Regions from separate parts of the Chelatococcus sp. GCM10030263 genome, predicted to be linked through region 2. Evidence: predicted binding sites of a transcription regulator. Region 2 holds the regulator's gene; the other holds the start of a gene.
What was found. The regulator LexA, encoded in region 2, represses DNA repair genes until DNA is damaged. The targets are predictions, from matches to a motif close to TGTTCNNNNTGTGTTCNG.
Positions count from the first base shown of each region.

Region 1: a site for LexA is predicted at 2,427-2,444, ahead of ACFQU1_RS06095 (ATP-dependent helicase). Genes of this name have one in related genera too.

Region 1 is NZ_JBHTDB010000003.1:296,534-301,879, reverse strand. It holds gene ACFQU1_RS06095 (ATP-dependent helicase) at 1-2,405, opposite strand, end outside; gene ACFQU1_RS06090 (hypothetical protein) at 2,581-2,895, shown strand; gene ACFQU1_RS06085 (FAD-binding oxidoreductase) at 3,019-4,449, shown strand; gene ACFQU1_RS06080 (AsmA family protein) at 4,611-5,346, shown strand, end outside.
Region 2 is NZ_JBHTDB010000016.1:429,497-434,842, reverse strand. It holds gene ACFQU1_RS24355 (ComEC/Rec2 family competence protein) at 1-1,818, shown strand, start outside; gene lexA (transcriptional repressor LexA) at 1,867-2,568, opposite strand; gene ACFQU1_RS24345 (GntR family transcriptional regulator) at 3,323-4,474, shown strand; gene ACFQU1_RS24340 (ABC transporter substrate-binding protein) at 4,697-5,346, shown strand, end outside.

The DNA of each region.
Region 1 (5,346 bases), on a different contig from region 2:
ACGAAGCTGTCGAGCACCATCTTGCGGCCGGCTTTATCGAAGTCGACGGTCAGCTTGTTGCCGTCGACGGCTGCCACCGTGCCGGGTCCGAACTTCACATGGAAGACCCGGTCGGACGGCGTGAAGTCCGAGACGGCGCCGGTTGACTTCGCGACGAGCTCGCCCTCGATCAGCATGCCGCCGCGGCCGGTACCCGTCGCGGCACCGTGGCCGCCGCGTCCCTGGGCGAAGCCGCCACGGCTCGCGCCCGTGCCGCCACGGCCAAATCCCCCGCGCTCCTGCGCCCGTTTCCAGCCGGGCGTGGCATAGGACGACGTGAAGGGCTCGACCGTATCGAAGCGGCTCTTGCCATAGCTGCCGTAGGAAAAGGCGGCCGAGGCTTCCGTTACCTCGACATGCTCCTCCGGCAGTTCGTCGACGAAGCGGCTCGGCACGGTCGCATTCCACAGGCCATGGATGCGGCGGTTGGAGGCGAAATAGATCTTGGCGCGGCGGCGCGCGCGGGTGATGCCGACATGGGCGAGCCGGCGTTCCTCCTCGAGCCCGGCGCGGCCGCTCTCGTCGAGCGCGCGCTGGTTGGGAAAGAGCCCTTCCTCCCAGCCCGGCAGGAAGACCGTGTCGAATTCGAGCCCCTTGGCGGCGTGCAGCGTCATCAGGCTGACGCGATCCTCGCTGTCGTTTTCCACCGCATCCATGACGAGCGAGACATGTTCGAGGAAGCTCGGCAGGTCCGGAAATTCCTCCAGCGAGCGCACGAGCTCCTTCAGGTTCTCCAGCCGGCCGGCGGCTTCGGCCGAGCGGTCCTTCTGCCACATGTCTGTATAGCCGGACTCCTCCAGGATGGTCTCGGCCAGCTCCGTATGCGCCGCGGTTTCCAGGCGCTGCGACCAGCGTGCGAAGGCGGCGATGAGGTCGCGTAGCGCGCCGCGCGGCTTAGGCTTCAGCTCTTCCGTCTCGATGATGTAGCGCGCCGCTTCCATCAGCGGAATCTTGGCGGCGCGGGCGTGGCCGTGCAGCACCTGCAGCGTCGCTTCGCCCAAGCCGCGCTTCGGCGTGTTGAGGATGCGCTCGAAGGCGAGATCGTCCGCCGGCTGCGCCACGCAGCGGAAATAGGCGAGCGCGTCGCGGATTTCCATGCGCTCGTAGAAGCGCGGGCCGCCGATGACGCGATAGGGAAGGCCCAACTGCACGAAGCGGTCTTCGAGCTCGCGCATCTGGGCGGAGATGCGCACGAGGATGGCGATTTCCGAAAGCGCATGGCCCTTGGATTGCAGCGCTTCGATCTCCTCGCCGACGAGCCGCGCCTCTTCCTCGGAATCCCAAGCGCCGGTGATCGTCACCTTCTCGCCCGGTTCATCCTCGGTGCGCAGCGTCTTGCCGAGACGGCCCTCGTTATGGGCGATGAGATGGGAGGCGGTCGCCAGGATATGCGCATGGGAGCGATAGTTGCGCTCCAGGCGGATCACCACGGCGCCGAGAAAGTCGTGCTCGAAGCGCAGGATGTTGTCGACCTCGGCGCCGCGCCAGCCGTAGATCGACTGGTCGTCGTCGCCGACGCAGGCGAGGTTGCGCTGCCCCGGCTCACGCCCCTGCGCCAGGAGCCTCAGCCACAGATATTGCGCGACATTGGTGTCCTGGTACTCGTCCACCAGCATGTAGCGGAAGCGCTGCTGGTATTGCGCGAGCACGTCCGGATGCTCGCGAAAGAGGCGGATGGCCTCGGTCAGGAGGTCGCCGAAATCGGCGGCGTTCAGGATCTTCAGGCGTTCCTGGTAGAGTCGGTAGAGATGAGCGCCGCGCCCGCCGGCGAAGGCGGCGGCTTCGCCGTGCGGCACCTGGTCGGGGCCGAGCGCGCGGTTCTTCCAGCCGTCGATGATGCTGGCGAGCTGCCGGGCCGGCCAGCGCTTCTCGTCGATGTTCTCCGCCTGGATCACCTGCTTCATCAGGCGGATCTGGTCGTCCACGTCGAGGATCGTGAAATCGCTCCTGAGCCCGACGAGCTCGGCGTGGCGGCGCAGGATCTTGGTGCAGATGGCATGGAAGGTGCCGAGCCAGGGCATGCCCTCGGCCTGCGGACCGATGAGGGTCGCTATGCGCGCCTTCATTTCGCGCGCCGCCTTGTTGGTGAAGGTGACGGCGAGAATGTCGAAGGGGCGGGCGCGACCGGTCGCGACGAGATGGGCGATGCGGGTCGTCAGCACCCGCGTCTTGCCGGTGCCGGCGCCGGCGAGCACGAGCACCGGTCCCTCGGTCGTCTCGACCGCGAGCCGCTGCTCAGGATTGAGGCCGGCGAGATAGGCGGCGGGTGCCGCTGCCGCCCGCGCCCGTTCGCTGAGGCTCGTGCCGCGCGAGGCAGGCCGCATGTCGTCGGCGCTGTCGCCAAGCTTGGGAGAGAGCTGATTCATATCCCGATTCATAGCCGACCTTGGACCAAAAGGCGAACGGCACGGCGAATACCCGACAGGGGAAAAGTGAGCGGCCGCAGCTTGATTGCCAATGATAAACCCTTGGTCGCGACGTCATGTCGTCCCATATTTCGTTTGGGCCGACCCTATATCGTGAACATAGGAGGCGGGTGAGATGCGGCACGCACGAAAAGAAGCAACTGAATGGGGCACAGGCAGGCGCGGGGCGGCGACGCTTCTGCGTGGGGCGTGTCTCGCCATGATTGCGCTCGCCTCGCTTGCGGCGGCGACCGGCGCCCAGGCTCAGAGCGACAGCGAGTTCCAGCGTTTCTACGGTTCGCAGAACCAGCAGATTCAGCAGCGGCTGCAGGATACCCAACAGCGGCAGTATCAGCAGCAGCAGTTCAATACTCTGCGCGACCAGCAGATGCGCCAGCAACTGCGGCCGCCGCCCGTGCCGCCGCCGCCAGCCCCGACCCTGCGTCGCTAAGCGTCGTCATTGGCGTGGAGAGCCTTGCCTCCCGCGGGAATGGCGTTATGCCATGACGATGGGAGCGATCGGCGGCGATGGTGTCGCGGCCGTCGAGACCGCGAGGCATGAGGCTCGATCGAGATGCTGAACACCATTGAGGCGCAATCCGCCGGGCACGGCCCCGCCCGCCCCTCTGCCGACGCCTTGGAGCGTGTCATTGGCGCATTGACGGCGGAGTTCGGCGACAGGCTCGCGACCAGCCAGGCGGTGCGCGAGCAGCACAGCAATACGCTCACCTGGGTCGCATCGCAGCCACCGGACGCGGTGGTCTATCCGCGGACGACCGCGGAGGTCGCCTCGATCGTCAAACTCTGCGCGGCGCATCGCGTGCCGATCATTCCGTTTGGCACCGGCACCTCCTTCGAGGGGCATGTGAACGCCCCCTTCGGCGGCATCTCGGTCGACACGAGCCAGATGAAGCGCGTCATCGCGGTTCACGCCGAGGATCTCGACTGCGTCATCGAGCCCGGCGTCACGCGCAAGGAATTGAACGACTATCTGCGCGATCAGGGGCTGTTCTTTCCGATTGACCCCGGCGCCGACGCTTCGCTCGGCGGCATGGTGGCGACGCGGGCGTCCGGCACCAATGCGGTGCGCTACGGGACGATGAAGGACAATGTCCTGTCGCTCACGGTCGTCATGCCGAACGGCGAGGTGGTCACGACCGCACGCCGGGCCAAGAAATCCTCGGCCGGCTATGACCTGACCCGGCTCTTCGTCGGCTCTGAGGGAACGCTCGGCATCATCACCGCGATCACGCTCAAGCTGCAGGGCATACCGGAGGCGATCTCGGCCGGCATCTGCCCCTTCCCGAGCGTCCGCGCGGCGTGTGACGCGACCATCCTCACGATCCAGTCGGGGTTGCCGGTCGCCCGCATCGAGCTGCTCGACCAGGCTATGGTCGCCGCCCTCAATATCCATTCGAAGCTCGCGCTGCCGGACACGCCGCTGCTCCTGATCGAGTTCCATGGCACCGATGCGGGTGTGCGGGAGCAGGCCGAGCGGTTCGGCGACATCGCCGAGGAACTCGGGGGCGGCCCCTTCACCTGGGCGACGAAGGCGGAGGACCGGACGAAGCTTTGGCAGGCCCGACATGACGCCTATTGGGCGTCGCTGTCCTTGCGGCCGGGGGCGCGCCCCGTGCCAACCGACGTTTGCGTGCCGATCTCGCGGCTGGCGGACTGTGTGGAGGAAACGCGGCGCGATATCGAGGAGAGCGGCTTCATCGCCACCATCGTCGGCCATGTGGGCGACGGCAATTTCCACGTGCAGCCGCTCGTCATGCCCGACGATCCGGCGGAAGTCGCCGTGCTCGACGCTTTTCTCGAGCGCCTCGTGGCACGGGCGCTCGCCATGGAGGGTACCTGCACGGGCGAGCACGGCGTCGGCCACAAGAAGATGAAATATCTCGAAGCAGAGCACGGTTTGCCCGCGCTCGATCTGATGCGCAGCCTGAAGCGCAGCATCGATCCGCTCAATATCATGAACCCCGGCAAGATCGTGGCGGTGTGAAATCGATGCGAAAGCGTTCATTTGCGGCAGATGAGAGATCCCGTAGGCCGATCTGATCACCTCAAGGCCGCAGAATTCGCTACACTGTGCCGTGTCAGTCGGTGCCTTGGCCGGCAGAAGGCTCGACTGACATCGGTCGATCGGTTCACGAGCGGTTAAGCGTGCGCGACATCCTCACCATTCTGGCAGCCCTGGTCATCGTCGCGTTGAGCGCGGCTTTGGCCGTGCCTTATTTCGTCGACTGGGACGCGAGGCGGGCGGATGTGGAGCTCGCGCTCGGGCACGCGCTCGGGCTGCCGGTGACCACCCAGGGCGATATCAAGCTGCGGCTTCTGCCGTCGCCGCGGCTCGTTCTCGGCAAGGTGAGCTTCGGGGCGCCGGGCGCCGGCCAGCCCGGCATTGCCGCGGATGCGCTGTCGGTGGAGCTAGACGCGACCGCGCTTCTCACCGGCACGATCCGCGTGGTCGAGGCCGACCTGACCCAGCCGGTCATGACCGTTATCGCCGAGCCCGACGGCAGCCTGCGGCTGCCGCAGCCGCGGACGGCCATCGATGTGCCGGCCCATACGGTCGGCATTGAGAAGATGACCGTCAATGACGGCCGCCTGCGGATCATCGAGGGCGGTGGCGGTGCGCGTGAGCTGGGGCCGGTGACGGCCGAGGTACAGGCCACGACGCTGGCTGGACCGTGGCGTGTCGCCGGCACGATCGGCGCGATTCCCATGCGGCTCTCCACCGGCACCTTGGATGGCGATGGGCAGCTTCAGCTCAAGGCGAGTTTCGGCCAGCCGGGCAGCAGCCATCTCGACTTCGACGGCGACGTGGTGCTCGCCTCCACCGGGCAAAGCCTGAAGCCGCAGGTCACCGGCCGGCTCCAGCTCGCCGTTCCATTCGGGG
Region 2 (5,346 bases):
CGCGTGTCCATGAAGCCGGGCACATCGGTGAAGGCCGGCGACTTCATCGAAGCCACGGCGCGCCTTCTGCCGCCGCCCACGGCCGCCCGGCCGGGCGGCTATGATTTCGCCCGCGACGCCTTCTTCGACGGCCTCGGTGCCGTCGGCTCCCTTGTCGGCAAGGTGACGGTCGCCGCGCCGCCCGCGCCACCGGATTTCTGGACGGCTCTCGCCATCGCCGTCGATGTTGCCCGCAACCGGCTGACGGACCGTATCGCCCAAGCCTCCGGCGGCCAGGAGGGGGCGCTCGCCGCCGCCCTGGTCACCGGCAAACGCGGGCTGATCACGGAAGACGTGAATGACGCGCTGCGTGCCGCCGGCATCTATCACATCGTCTCCATTTCAGGGCTGCACATGGCGCTTGCCGCCGGCAGCCTGTTCTGGGCGGCGCGCGCGGTGCTCGCACTCATCCCCGGCCTCGCGCTCGTCTGGCCGGTGAAGAAACTCGCGGCCCTCGTCGGCATGACAGGCGCCATCGCCTATTGCCTCTTCTCCGGCGCGGAGGTCGCCACCCAGCGTTCGCTCGTCATGACGCTCGTCATGATGGGCGCCATTCTCATCGACCGCCCGGCTCTCTCCATGCGCAATCTGGCGCTTGCGGCGCTCATCTGCCTTGCTATTCGGCCGGAGGCGCTGCTCGGTCCGAGCTTCCAGATGTCCTTCGCGGCGGTTGCCGGCATGATCGCCTTCGCAGTCCAGCCATCGGGGCTGTTTGCCGGGCGTCCCGCAGGGGCCGGAGGATTGGCACCGCTCCACGGCATCGGGCGATGGGCCTTCCTTGTCATCTTCACCACGGCGATTGCTACCATCGCGACCGCTCCCTTCAGCGCCTATCACTTTCAGACGCTGAACCCGCTCGGTCTCCTCGGCAACGCCCTGGCGCTACCGCTGATCGAGCTCGCGGTCATGCCGCTGTCGGTGCTCGGGATCTTCGCTTCCGCCTTCGCCCTCGATCAACCCGTCTGGTGGCTCATCGGCCAGGCGACGGCGCCGGTGCTCGCCGGCGCCAAAATGGTCGCCCTGCTCGACCGCTCAACCGTCATCGTGCCGGCGCTCGCGCCCGCCGCTCTCGCCTTCTTCAGCGCGGCCATCGTCTGGTCCACGCTCTGGACGACCGCCCTGCGGTGGTTGGCGATCGTCCCGGCCGCCCTCGGCGCCCTGTCGGCGCTCGCTCCCAGTCGGCCCGATGTCTATGTCGATCGCAGCGGCGCCGGTGCGGCTGTCCGGGAGAAGAGCGGACAATTGATCGTCCTCGGCCGGCCTTCCGATTTCGTTCTCGAACAATGGCTCAGAGCCGACGGCGACGGGCGCGCGACCGATGACCCGGGCCTGCGCGGCGGTGCCCTCTGCGACCGCTTCGCCTGTGTCGCGAAGCTCCCCGACGGGCGCAGCATCTCGCTCGTCCGTGACAAGCGCGCATTCCCCGACGATTGTCGGCGTGCGGTCGTCATCGTCACTCCGCTCGTCGCCCCCAATTCCTGCGCGAGTGCTACGGTGCTCGACCGCCGCGCACTCGACCAGTCGGGCGCCACCACGCTCACCGCCACCGCCGAAGGCTTTGCACGTGTCACCGCAAGTTCCACCGCGCAGCGCCCCTGGACCGGAACCAAGCCACACCGGCCAGCTTCGCCGGCGCCCGCGCCGCCCCCGCGACCACGGATCGACAATCTCGACCCACTTGATGCCATCCCTTCAGCGGCAGCCGACATCGACGACCCGTCGGGAGCAACGCCCACCGGCGATGCGCCAGGCGGCGAGGGCGATTCTCATACGCCGTGAGCGTCGACCAGCGATCAGCAGTTCTATCGCGGGCCGACCGGCAATCGATCAGTAGCGCCGCAGAAGGCTCACGAGCTTGCCCTGGATCCGCACGCGGTCGGGACCCAAGACGCGTGTTTCATAAGATGGATTGGCCGCTTCGAGCGCAATGGATGACCCGCGCCGGCGTAGCCGCTTCAGGGTCGCCTCCTCATCGTCGATGAGGGCGACGATGATGTCGCCCGTATCGGCCGTCTCCTGACGGCGGATGACAACCGTGTCGCCGTCAAGGATGCCGGCTTCGATCATCGAATCGCCACGCACCTCCAGGGCGAAGTGCTCGCCGCTGGTGAGCATCTCCACCGGCACTGCGATGGTGCTGCTGCGGGATTGAATGGCCGAGATCGGCGTGCCCGCCGCGATCCGGCCCATGACGGGGACGGGGACCATCTTCGGCGAGGATTCGCTTTCGACAGCCGCCGGTGGCAGGCTGCGCACGCGACCAAGCCCCCCCTCGACAACGCTCGGGCTGAAGCGCCCGCGCGGCGTGATCGCGCCATCGGGCAGACGAATGACCTCGAGTGCCCGCGCCCGATTAGGCAGCCGGCGGATGAAGCCGCGCTCTTCGAGCGCAATAATGAGCCGATGGATACCGGACTTGGACTTGAGATCCAGTGCCTCTTTCATCTCATCGAAGGAAGGCGGCACGCCGGTCTCGCGCAGCCGCTCGTGGATGAAGCGTAGAAGCTCGTTTTGCTTGCGCGTCAGCATCTGCCGTGAACCCCACCTTGGTCGTGGCCACCGTGGCCGAGATCATCCGGTTTCAAGATCCGATCAGGACTGTTGGCCAGATATCACTTTTGGCTAAGCGTCATTGTTGGCCAAGAGTCGGAAACAAATCATGAACGACCATAGCTGTTCCCTGTGTGTTCCGCAAGAGTTAAGGCAACGGGACGTGCATGGATAGCCTCGAGGCGTGCAGGCCCTATGCCCCCGGGGGATGAACAGGCAGAGCGGCCTCCTCGCTATTTTCCGCACTGGTCCCGTCATGGGAGAAAGTCGGCGACTGGGAGCCGAGACGCGACTGTTGCCTTTGACGGGCCCTCACGTGGCGTTTCGAAAGCCATGATTCACGCCCTCGTCGCGGTTTCAGACCTGTATCAGACCGGATTAGATACCAGTATCCTGGTGGTCCTTTTCCTTGTCCCAACGGACTTGGTGCGAACGTCGGCGGGCAACTGGCCTGACGCGGAATAATGAGACCGGCCGCAAAGTACCGCTACTCTGAACAGCGCCGCCGCTTGTCTTATAAGTTCCGAAGTGTGGAAAGAAATCACGGTTCAAGGCGAGCCGACGCTATGCCACGTTCGGCGTTGCGGCCCTGTCTAGGCCAAGCGTCGCCTGGATTCTGGGCCGTGCATCCGCCGAGGCGCTTGTCCACGCCTGAGAGCGGTTTTATCGAATGCACCACTTGCGGCTCGGCTATGCATCCGCTACGATACATGTATCACGAGATGGTGCTGCCATGACCTCAGATAAGACCGGACTGCTGGTACAAGCGCTTCGCGAGGCAATCGAGCGGGGCACTTATAAGCCTGGAAGTGCAATTCCTTCGGAGCGGCAGCTCATGGAGGAGTTCTCCCTGTCGCGGACAACCATCCGACGGGCAATCGATGAACTGGTGAGTGCCGGCCAGCTCGAGCGACGGCCTGGCAGCGGCACCTTCGTGACCGAGCCTATGCGGCCGTCTGCCGTTGCATCCAGTCACTCGCCGACACTGGCGCTGATCATTCCGACCTTCTCGAGCCCGTTCTATGGCGAGATGATCGACGGGATGGAACAGGAGGCGCGCCGTCATGATCTGCGCATCATGGCGAGCCAGTCGGCCTATTCGCCGGATAGCGAAAGCGACCACTTGTCGGCTGCCGCGGCCGATCCGGCCGTCCGGGGAGCCATCGTTGCACCGGCCCATGTCGACAGGCCCGTGCCCGGCGCATTGAGAATGGTGCAGGCCGGCAAGCCGCTGGTCTATCTCGGCCGCTGGCCGAGAGGACTGAGGACCGACAGCGTCAGCACCGACTATCTGGTCTCCGCTAAGCTCGCGGTGGATCATCTCATCGGACTAGGCCACCGGCGGATCGCCTATGTGGAAGGTGCGCCGCATCTGCCCGGTTTTTCCCCCTTCAGCGGTTACCACGAAGCGCTGAAGGAGGCGCGCATCGCGCTCCAGCAGGATCTCGTCTGCCTCCCTGACTTGCCGTCGGAGGAAGCGGGCCAAGAGGCGATCGCGGGGCTCATTCGCCGTGGCATCGACTTTACCGCCGTTTTTGCGCGCAACGATGTCACGGCGGTCGGCGTCATGCGGGCGCTGCGCGAGGCGGGGCGTCGCATTCCTGAGGATGTCTCGGTCACGGCTATCAACAACAGCCTCCTGTCGCGTTCACTCGATCCGCCGGTGACCAGCGTCGATCCTTTCCCAGCAACGCTCGGACGGCTCGCCTTCCGGCTTCTGCACGAGCGCGTCGCAGGCATCTATTCCGGGCCGCCGATTCGTATCACCCTCGATCCGACGCTCGTCGTGCGCACCTCCAGCGCGCCTCCGGCAAGATCTCAACGCAGCGACGGCTCGTTGATCACGCCCTTCATCGGCCAAGCCGCTGTTGCTGCGAGGCGATAATCGAGGGTAACGCGAAGACCTTCGGCGCGTGACGGGGGAAAGCACAATCGCCGAGATCCGGCATGCAATAGGGCTCGCTGTTTACGCGTCACGGCCTCCTGTGGGATGGGCTCAGGGCCTAAATAGTAAATCATATTCGTTATCGTCCATAAGTATAATTGAAGTTTCATAAAAGACCTCTACGAGAGAGATTATAATAATTCGAAATCCATGGGAGATGTCATGAAAGTCAGCCCGGCCCTTGTTCTGACAGCCGCGTTCCTGGCCCTGCCATTTATCGGTGACGCAGCGCTTGCCGCGCCGAAACGCGGTGGCGTCATCAATGTGGCGGTTGTCGGAGAACCGCCGACGCTCGATCCCATGGCCTCGACCACCGATCTCGTCGGCATGGTGACACAACACATCTTCGAGACGCTCTATACCTTCGGCAAGGACTGGAAGATCGTGCCGCTGCTCGCCGAAGATCTTCCGCAGGTCTCGCCGGACGGCAAGATCTACACGATCAAGCTGAGATCCGGCATCACCTTCCACGACGGCAGCGCGATGACGTCGGAGGATGTCGTCGCCTCCCTCAAGCGCTGGACGGAGGTTGCGACCCGCGGCAAGCAAACGGCGCCGAAGATCGCCGCGATCGAAGCACCCGACGATTCGACCGTCCGGATCACGCTGAAGGAGCCTTATGCGCCGCTGCTCGCGCTGCTCGCCTTCAACAATGCGGCGGCCGTCGTCCTTCCGGCTGAAGACCAGGCCGTGCCGCTCGTCAAGGTCGTCGGGACCGGCCCTTATGTGCTGAAGGAGCGCCGAGCCGATCGCTACATCCAGCTCGCGCGTTTCGACGGCTATAAATCACGCAGCGGCGAAGCAGACTTTTA